Regions from separate parts of the Microbacterium thalassium genome, predicted to be linked through region 3. Evidence: predicted binding sites of a transcription regulator. Region 3 holds the regulator's gene; each other region holds the start of a gene.
The links. Region 3 encodes LexA, which represses DNA repair genes until DNA is damaged. Its sites were predicted from a motif close to TCGAACANNTGTTCGA; they were not measured.
Positions count from the first base shown of each region.

Region 1: the regulator LexA is predicted to act here: its motif matches at 1,526-1,541, upstream of HD594_RS17675 (DUF222 domain-containing protein).
Region 2: the regulator LexA is predicted to act here: its motif matches at 1,535-1,550, upstream of HD594_RS15115 (HNH endonuclease signature motif containing protein).

Region 1 is NZ_JACHML010000001.1:1,479,714-1,482,985, forward strand. It holds gene HD594_RS17675 (DUF222 domain-containing protein) at 1-1,503, opposite strand, end outside; gene HD594_RS06840 (helix-turn-helix domain-containing protein) at 1,935-2,372, shown strand; gene HD594_RS06845 (hypothetical protein) at 2,466-3,272, opposite strand, start outside.
Region 2 is NZ_JACHML010000001.1:3,242,584-3,245,855, forward strand. It holds gene HD594_RS15115 (HNH endonuclease signature motif containing protein) at 198-1,523, opposite strand; gene HD594_RS15120 (DUF503 domain-containing protein) at 1,664-1,960, shown strand; gene HD594_RS15125 (uracil-DNA glycosylase) at 2,076-2,834, shown strand; gene HD594_RS15130 (FMN-dependent NADH-azoreductase) at 2,977-3,272, shown strand, end outside.
Region 3 is NZ_JACHML010000001.1:2,017,572-2,020,843, forward strand. It holds gene HD594_RS09225 (S9 family peptidase) at 1-158, opposite strand, end outside; gene HD594_RS09230 (hypothetical protein) at 235-1,620, opposite strand; gene lexA (transcriptional repressor LexA) at 1,707-2,402, opposite strand; gene HD594_RS09240 (LysM peptidoglycan-binding domain-containing protein) at 2,662-3,060, shown strand; gene HD594_RS09245 (histidinol-phosphate transaminase) at 3,118-3,272, shown strand, end outside.

The DNA.
Region 1 (3,272 bases), 540 kb from region 3:
ATGGGCCTTGGTCCACCCCGGTGGTGCCCCGCACATCGCGCATCCGCCATCGCGTTCGACGAGCGCGAGCTTCTGCGCGCGGGTGAAGAGTCGTCGCTCCCGTCCCCAGTCGACGATCTCGCTGTCGGCGCCCAGGACGCAGGGGATCACCGCTCCGCCGGCGGCCATGCGACGCGCCGTCTGCGCCGAGACCGGGGTCGAGAGGCCGTCGACCGTCGCGAAACCTTCGTCGGACTGCAGGTCGGCGAGCGTCATCCGCACGATGACCGTGGCGCCCTGAAGCGGGAGGTCCGTCTCGCCGCACCCCATCGTGTGCTCGATGAGGTGGATCAGCGCGTCGGCCTGCATCTGCGGGATGCTCGGGCGCGGGAGGGCGTCGCCACTCGTGGCGTTGCCGCTCGCCGCGCCCGCGGTGTCGTCGCCGCTCGTGGCGTTGCCGCTCGCCGCGCCCGCGGTGTCGTCGCCGCTCGTGCCGTCGCCGCTCGCCGCGCCCGCGGTGCCGTCGCCGGTCGCCTCGCCCGCGGTGCCGTCGCCTTTGGAGTTCTTCCCCAGGTCTCCAGCGGAGCCCGCCGGGGCGCCCGCCGCGCCCGCCGGGGCGCCCGCCGCGCTCGCCGGGGCGCCCGCCGCGCCCGCCGGGGCGCCCGCCGCGCTCGCCGGGGCGCCCGCCGCGCTCGCCGGGGCGCCCGCCGCGCCCGCCGGGGCGCCCGCCGCGCTCGCCGGGGCGCCCGCCGCGCCCGCCGCATCCCCGCCGCGGCCCCGGCCCGCTCGCTCGCGCTGCATCCGCAGTCGCGATGTCACGATCGCCTCGATCGCGGTCTTGAAGACGGCGCCGTGCTCGGGGTCGAGGATGGCCGAGATGTGCAACATGCCGTCCTTGCCCTCGCGGATATGGAGGGCGCGCTGCGAGCGCAGCTCGCTCTCACGCTGGGCGACCCCGACCGGATCGAGCCATGCTTCGGCGCGCGCGAGCACGCGGGTCAGATCGTTGAGCGACAGCATCCGCGCCTTCTCGACGAGCTCGGACTCGGCTCGGCGCAGCGCGTCGGGATCGGCGGCCAGCGCGACCTTGGTGAGGAGGCGCACGATCGCGCCCGCAGCGGCGACTCCGATGCGTCCCGCGGCGAGGGCCTCGGCGACGACCGGGAAGCGTGCCGGCCTGGTCTCACCGTCGAAGCCGGAGCGCGGCGCGGTCGCCTCGCCCACCTCGAGCAGGCGGGCGGCCTCGCCGGTCGACACTCCGGTGGTCGTCGCGATGAACGTGACGGGGGAGCGGAAGCCGCGCTTCTTCGCGAGCCCCTCGGGCCCGAGGTCGGGGCGCGACTTGCGCGCGACCTCGTGCGCGACGCGCGTCTTGGCCGCGTCGACGTGCCGCTGGACGAGAGCCAACTGCGTCGTCACCAGCGCGAGATCGTCACCGGAGAGCTCCGCGACATCGACGTCGTCGGCCCACAGACGGCGCACGACGTCGAGCGCCTCGCCGAGGGGGACCAACGGGTTCGTCATGCCCGCTACGCTACGCGGGGGTTCGGACATTTGTTCGATGGTCAATGTCGATGTGCAGAACCCCCAGAGTGCCAAGCCTGGGGAGGAGCGGATGCCGCCGCACACCGCACGAGCGAAGACCCGGGGAGGGGCCGCCGAGCCCCTCCCCGTCGGCATCCGTCGCTGCGCATCCCCCGATCCGCTGCGATGTCCGCCCCCGTGCCGCGGCGCGATCCCCCGATCGGCGCGCGGCGCAATGATCATTCAAGCGCGCCCGTCCGGCACCGGCATGCATCGAGTCCGCATTTCGGACACTTCCGGAAGAACCGGACACCTTCTGCTGAGCCGCTGATCCCGTGCTTATATGAGAGAGGCGGGTGGGACCGCCACCACAGCAGAACATCTGGGGAACGCGAATGACAGCAGCGCCGCCGCCGGGCGACGAGAGGACCATGACGGATGCAGGAGCAGACACGAAGGAGCGCTTCGCCGCCGACCTGCGCAAGCTGAGACTCGACGGGGGCAACCCCACGCTCAAGCGCCTGCAGGACGAGACGGGCATCTCGCGGTCGGTGCTCTCGGAGGCCTTCGCCGGACGCTCCCTGCCGACCGCCCGCACGGTCGACGGCGTGGTGCGGGTGTGCGACGGTGACACGGCGTCCTGGCTCGACCGTCGCGACGTTCTCGCCGGCCTCGCCGTCCCGCCGCCGGTGCCCGCTGCGGTCGCGCCCGCGCCGACGACGGATGCTGAGACCGCCGCATCCGCACCGGCAGCGCCCGCTGTCACCGGCATCCGCCAGCGCACGGCGATTCTGATCGCGGCGATCGCGTTTCTGCTCGGCGTGGCTAGCGGTGCACTGGCGACTGCGGCGACGGCGCAGTTCTCCTAGACCCATCTCGGCCGCCCAGCAGATGGCCGACGAGAGCCACGACCGGGTCGCGCCTGTGGCCCGCGACGCTTGCCGCGTCACGCGGCTGATCACCTACCCCCGCGGCAGCTGCTCCCACGCGTTGCCCGCGGCGTTGAGCCGGTGGCCGTTGACGATGTCGCCCGGCAGGTAGTGGGTGACGCGCTCCCATTGACCGGATGCGGTGAACCGCCACCCGTTCTGGATCCAGCCCACCGGTGGCGGGGGCCCCTGCGACGGCGCCTGCGGAACGTCCCTCGCGGGTCGCACGATGGGCTGGGCCGTGGGCTGGTGGGGCTGCGCAGGCTGCACCGGCGGCAGACGAACCGCCGCAGGCTGCGCCGACGCCCCCTGTGGCGCACCAGCGGCAGGACCGGCCCCACCGGCACCGCCGGCACCGCCGGCACCCCCCGCGACCCCCGCGACCCCCGCGACCCCCGCCGCCCCCGCCGCCGCCCCGGCGACCACCGGCCCCGCCGCACCGCGCGTGGCGGCGGTGTCCGCCGACGGCAGCCGCATCACCCCCGCGAGCTCGTAGTCGACCTTCTTCTCGGCGACCTGCACGCCCTCGCACTTCAGGGTCGCCGTGATCGTCCCGCGGCCGGTGCGCACGGCGACGATCTCGCCGCCCTTGACGACGACGAGGCCGCCTTCGACCTTGGTCTCGAGTTTCACTTCGAACGGGATGCTGGTGATCTTGCGCTCGTCGACGATGACGTCGACCGACGGCTCGTACGTCGACTCGAGCTTGTGGTCGGCGAGGGTCACGACCTCTTCGGCCTTGGGGTCGTTCTCGGTCTTGGAGATGGCGGCGGCGATCTTCTGGTTCTTGGTGAGCGCCGAGCCGATGACGCCGCCGAGGTCGGCGCCCAGCACGTCGCC
Region 2 (3,272 bases), 1.2 Mb from region 3:
ACATCACCGAGGCGCGCCGCGAGACGAACGACTGACATCCAGCGCGCCCGCCCGGCCGATCCGGTCGCGGGCGGTCCGTCGAATCAGCGGGTGGTCCGGTCGAATCAGCGGGTGGTCCAGTCGAATCAGCGGGTGGTCAGTCGAATCAGACCGCGTTCGGCTCTGGGCCACGCCCCAGAACGGCTCTGGGCCACGCCTCAGAACGGAGCGTCGCTCGCATCCGCTGGTCTGAACACCGGCACTCGCCGCTCGGGCTGGACGACGTACTGCCTTCCGGACGGGGACGTCCATTCGATGGCGCCCCCACTCGCGGCGACTTGTCGTATTCGCCACCCACCGTGGTGCTTGATCGTGTGGTGCCCCTTGCAGAGAGGTGCGAGATTCGCCAGCGACGTCTCGCCGCCGTCGACCCACGCGAGCGTGTGATCGACTTCGCACCGCGACGCGGGCATGCCGCATCCGGGCCCCATGCACCGATCCGCTCGCCACGCGACCAGGTCTCGGAGCATCTTGGGCGGTTCGTACCTGTCGCGTCCCACCGACAGGACCATGCCGGTCTCGGGGTGTGTGAGCACCCGGACCCAGTCCTTCGATCCGCCGCACAACTCGCGTGCCCTCGCATGTGGGATCGGGCCGACGCCCTCGACGACCGCGCCGTCGGCGCCGGCCGGGTGCTCGTCCTCGAGCAGCGACAGCGCGGGCACCGTGACGAAGACGGTCGCGCGGATGCCGCGCGCGGTCGCCGGAAGGTGGCTCGTGTCACCGTCGACGAGCAGGTCGCCGAGGATGTCGGCGCGAACCTGATCGAGCGACCGCGTCTCGTCGGGATCCTTGCGGATCGCCTTGGCCATGGACGTGATCCGGCCGTGGATCGCGCGCGCTTCGACCGCCGGCACGTAGGCATGCAGCCACGCCATGCCGTCGCCGACGTTCTCGACCACGACGCGCCGCGCTTCGACCGCCTGTTCGTGGCGCTCCGCGAGCGTCTGGTCGCGCTCGGTCTCGATCAGCCTGCGCAGCGCCCGGCGGAACGCGGTGACCGTCGACGACTGCACCAGGTCGAGCGCGCGATCGACGATCCGCTCGCGCACGTCGTCCTCGAGCGGATCCATCATCGACACGAACGCCTCGGCGTGCGATTCGGTGATGCGGGCGTCGCCGAGCGCTTCGAGGACGGCCGGGTACCGGTGCACCAGGGCCTCGGCCATCTCCATCATGGCCTGCACCCGGCTCTCGCTCAGCCGCAGCGCGGCCGCGAGCTCGAGGCGCACCGACCGCTCCACGACCTCGGCGATCGCTCCGCCATAGCGGTGACCGTCGGCGAGAGCGCCGATCCGCAGCGCGTTGATGCGCTGGTACCGCTCGGCGATGAACACCGACTCGAGGTTGTTGGTTTCGATCACCTTGTCGAGGTCGTCGGGAATCGGAGCGTCGTAGTCGGGCAGGTCGTCGTCGTAGGCATCCTCGGGCTCCCACCACGGGTCGGAACCGCCGGCCCCGTCGAACTCCTGCGCCTCGTCCATACCTGCGAGATGAGAACATACCTCCGACATCGGGCCGGGAGCAGGAGCACGGGCGTGGACGCGCTCGCCGCGACCCCAGCCCGCACCCTCGCTCGCGGCATCGGCTGCGCACGCCGCCTCCCCGTGCCAGACTCGCACCGATGTGGATCGGCTGGATCGAGTTCGACGTGCTGCTCGGCGACGTGCACTCGCTGAAGGAGAAGCGCAGCATCCTGCGCCCGCTCATCGCCGACCTGAGCCGTCGCACCGAGGCGGCCGCCGCCGAGGTCGGCTCCCACGACCTGCACCGGCGCGCGCAGGTGGGCCTGTCGGTGGTGGGATCGGATGCCGCTCACGTGCGCGACGTCCTCGACCGCGCCGAGCGGATGCTGGCCGACGAGCACCCCGAGGTCACTCTGCTGTCGGCGCGGCGAGCGCTCCACTCCAGCGACGACTGACCAGCGACGACTGAGCCGGCCGACACGCCACCCCCCGCCCCGAACGAGTCCGAGAGCGTCCGGTCCCCGCGCGGCGCGCACGGCCCGCGCCGACCTGCGCTATAGCTTCAGGCGCATGTTGACGGAGCACCCGAGATCCCTCAGCGACCCCGAGACCCTCGAGCAACGGCGCGCGGCGGTCGATCAGTCCAGGCACCTGTCCCCCTTGGTGAGGTTCCGCGCCGACCTCGCCGCCGAGCGCAGCACGACGGTTCCGCAGTTCGACCCGACCGATGCCGGCACGCGGGCGCGCGTGCTCGTGCTGCTCGAGAGCCCGGGGACGACGACGGATGCCGCGCGAGCACGCCGCGACTCCGGATTCGTCTCGGCCGACAACGACGACGTCGTCGCGGAGAACCTGTGGCGTGCGCGCACCGAGGCCCACCTCGTCGACGGGACGCTCTGCTGGAACGCGGTTCCGTGGCACCTCGATCCCGGATGCCGCAAGCCCACGGCGGAGGACCTCGACGACGGCGCCGAGTCGCTCCGCGCGCTCGTGAAGCTGCTGCCCGACCTCCACACCGTCGTCACGCTGGGGCGTGCGGCCCAGCGGGCGTGGCGCGAGCACGCCCGCGTCGGCATGGGCCGCGGCATCCGCACGATCGAGACGTGGCATCCGTCCCCGCTCGCACTCGGCGCCCCCGGCCGCCGCGAGCAGCTCGTGCGCGCACTCGCCCGCGCGCGCTCCGACTGGCGCGCCCAGCAGGGCCCGGACGACCTGCGGATCGACGCCGACGCCGACGGGCAGCGCGTCGCCGTCTGGTACACGGACTTCTCGGGCGACCGCATCGACGTGAATCCGACGTGGTGGGACGTGCTGCTCAAGGCGAGCTGAACCCCGCCCACCGTCCGAACAGGTCCGGATCTGTTGCCCTGACGCGGCACAGCGCGGTTTCATGACCACAGCAGGTCATTGATGTACCCAGTCCAACTTGTGGTGCTCGTTTCCCGGTTGGATGCAACTCCCCCGAAGAAGCATGAGCACCACGAGAGGCACCACCATGAAACTGCTCCACATCTGCGCCAGCCCCCGGCTCGAGGGATCGAACACCCTCAAGGTCTCGAGCGCCGTCATCGACGGCCTCGCCGAACGGGTCCCCGATCTCGAGGTCGAGACGATCGACCTGTTCCAGGGCGACCTGCCCGCCATGGCGGGCGACAACATCGAGGCGAAGTACACGCTGATGATGAACCAGCCGATCGATCGCGCCCACACGGAGTCGTGGAAGCAGATCGAGCACGAGATCGAGCGGTTCCGGTCCGCCGACGCGTA
Region 3 (3,272 bases):
CGGCGCACCGCCGTCCGCCCGCCCTCGTCGGGGACGGTCTCGCCCCACCACACCTCGTCACCGACGAAGCGCGCTCCCTCGACACGGCCCGACGCGACGGCGACGTCGGCGGCGGAGAGAGGGGACGGCCAGGATCCGAACGGCAGCACCTGCGACATGCCTCCACGCTACGCCTCGCACGGTGCTCGACGTGTCGCGCGGCATCGGCCTGGTGCCGGCCGAGCGCGTGGCGGCCTATGGTGCGTCGACGGTCGCCGGCTCCTCCTCAGCGGGGGTCGGTGTCTCGGCGGCCTCGATCCCGTCGTCGGGATGCTTCTGCAGCAGGACGGCGGCGAGCCACACGACCAGCGCCAGGATGACGGTCAGGACGATGTCGCCGATCGACAGCGGACGAAGGGCGAACAGCAGCACGATCGCGAGGACGAGGATCACGACCCGCACGAGTACGCGCTGCGTGTAGAGCCAGTCGCCGAAGGAACCGGTGTTCATGCCGCGGGTGCGCAGCGACCGGCGCGCGCTGGTCGTGAGCGAGTCGGAGAATCCCCGAGCGCGCCGGGCGGATGCCGATCGCCCACCCAGCCACGCGGCGACGATGATGACGATGCCGAGGAACGTGAAGACCACGGCCGTGTCGCGCATGGCCCCGACGACCGTGTAGTAGATGGCGTCGAGCGTCCGCGTGGGGACGCCGAGCGCGGGTGCATTGAGCCCGAGGACGGCGCCGGCGGCGGTGAGGGCGATCGCCAGCGTCGCCGCGCCGATGGTGAGCGCGATCCCGACGCCGAGCGTCGCGGTCGCCCGCCGGCGCGCGACGAGGATGCCGACCGCGATGAGGCCGAGCGCGATGAACGGCAGCCACCACCCGACGGTGTCGGCGATGCTGTACACGGCGCCGACCAGCAGGAGCGCGTCGGACTGCACGATGACGATGGTCGTGTCGATCGTCGGGATCATGCTCGCGATCCCGATCCCCTGATCCACCAGCCGCGTCTTGAGCTCGTCGATGATCGGCCCCAGCTGGATGCCGAGGGTTCCGGTGTCGTCGATGGTCACGGCGCCGGTGTCGTCTGCCGTCGCGGTGGCGACGAGCGCGCGGTGGCTCGCGACCAGAGCAGTCCGCCAGACCGTGGGGAAGACCTCGGATTCGACGATCCGGGTGACCCCGGCGTCGATGAGACTCTCCACCCCTGCGGCGGCCGGTGCGCGCAGCAGCCCCAGCGCCGTGATGGCGGCAGGAGGCAGATCGAGGCTCTGGAGGCCGTCGAACAGGTCGTCCGTGACGCCCTCGATGTCGAGCGAGTCGTTGATGGCGGTCGTGGCCTGGTCGATCACGAGCGCCTGCACATCCGGATCGTCGGCCAGCGGAGCGAACGTCGCGACGAACGCGTCCTCGCTGACCAGCTGCGCTCGCGCCCACGTGCCCACGATCGAGACCGGGACGAGGATCCCCACCAGGACGATGCACACCGCCGAGATGAGGGCGCGCCACCAGCCGCTGCGCCGTGGCGCCTGTTCGGCCGCAGCGTGCTCGGGCGGTGGCGGGGTGGTCTCGCGGAGTCGGGCGTTCTCTTCGCGCAGCGCCTGCAGTTCGGCGCGCAGCTCATCGACCTCGGACGCCATCGGTCTCCCCTTCCGATCGTTGACGTCAGACTAGCGGCGGGGCGGTGCGGCGCGCGGGCCCAACGTCCCGATTGTCCGAGCGGCCGTCAGACCGCGCGCAGCAGCGCCACGACCTTCCCGAGCACGACGGCCTCGTCGCCGAGGATGGGCTCGAACGCGGAATTGCGCGGCAGCAGCCACGTGTGACCGTCGCGCTGGCGGAAGGTCTTGACCGTGGCCTCGCCGTCGAGCATCGCGGCGACGATGTCGCCGTTCTCGGCCGTCGGCTGCGATCGCACGACGACCCAGTCCCCGTCGCAGATCGCGGCGTCGATCATGGACTCGCCCGAGACCTTGAGCATGAACAGCTCGCCCTTGCCCACGAGCTGGCGGGGGAGCGGGAAGATCTCCTCGACCTGCTGGTCCGCCGTGATGGGGACGCCCGCGGCGATGCGGCCGACCAGCGGCACGAGGGCGGCATCGCCGAGCGCGGGGGCGGTGTCGGCGGGGTTCTCGGCTGCGGCCCCCGGCAGGTCGATCAGGACCTCCATCGCGCGCGTCTTGCCGGGGTCGCGGCGCAGGTAGCCGCTCAGCTCGAGCTGGTTCAGCTGGTGCGTGACGCTCGAGAGCGACTTGAGTCCGACCGCGTCGCCGATCTCGCGCATGCTCGGCGGGTAGCCGTGCCGGGAGATCGAGCGCTGGATGACCTCGAGGATCGCCAGCTGCTTGTCGCTCAGGCTCTTGCGGCGCCGCGTCTGCGGCTTGTCTGCCGGCGCCTTCTCGCGTCCGCTCGCCTCGCTCATGTCGGCTCCTGTCTCGCTCCGTCTTCGGCAGCGGTCTTCGAATGTCGGAGGCCCGTGGTGGGCTGTCGCTATCGAAACCGTATCCGGTTCCTCGGGCATCCGCCCGGAGTGCGGCCCGCGTGTCGCTTCGAGAGAACGGAACGGGATCGACCGCTTGACACCCATGAACATCGAAGATAACTTCGGAAGAGAGGTTCGCATCCGCCGTTCCCGGCCGATCGGCGGATGCGAACTCTTCCCCACCTGCACAGGAGGAGAAATGACCGCGATCAGCTTCCCCACTCCCGTCGCACGTCGTCGCGCCCGGTTCGCGCCGCAGTTCGCGGAGTCGCCGCGCACCCGTCTGCGACTGACGCCGCGCGGCCGTCGTGTGCTGGCGGCCATCGCGGCGCTTCCGGCCGCCGTCGCGCTCTCGATCGCCGTGATCGGCGGCGGCGCGGCGCTCGCGAGTCGCGATGACGGCGCCGTCGCGGGAACCTTCGAGACGGTCACCGTCGATCCGGGCGAGTCCCTGTGGTCGATCGCGCAAGAGGTCGCGCCGATGGCCGACCCGCGCGACGTCGTCGATGCGATCTCGCGCCTCAACGCGCTCGACGGCGGCGTGCTGCGCGCGGGTCAGACGCTGGCGATCCCGCTGGAGTACTCGGCGGATCAGTGAGCGCGACGCATCGTCACCTGACGGTCCGTGCGCATCGCGCGGTCGTACGATGACGGGATGACCGTTCGACTCGACGATCTGCCCCTCCGCGACGATCTTCGCGGCCGCAAGCCCTACGGAGCGCCGCAGGCGCCGCTGCCGGTCGCGCTCAACGTCAACGAGAACACCCATCCTGTTCCCGAAGAGGTCGCCGACGACATCCTCGACGCGAT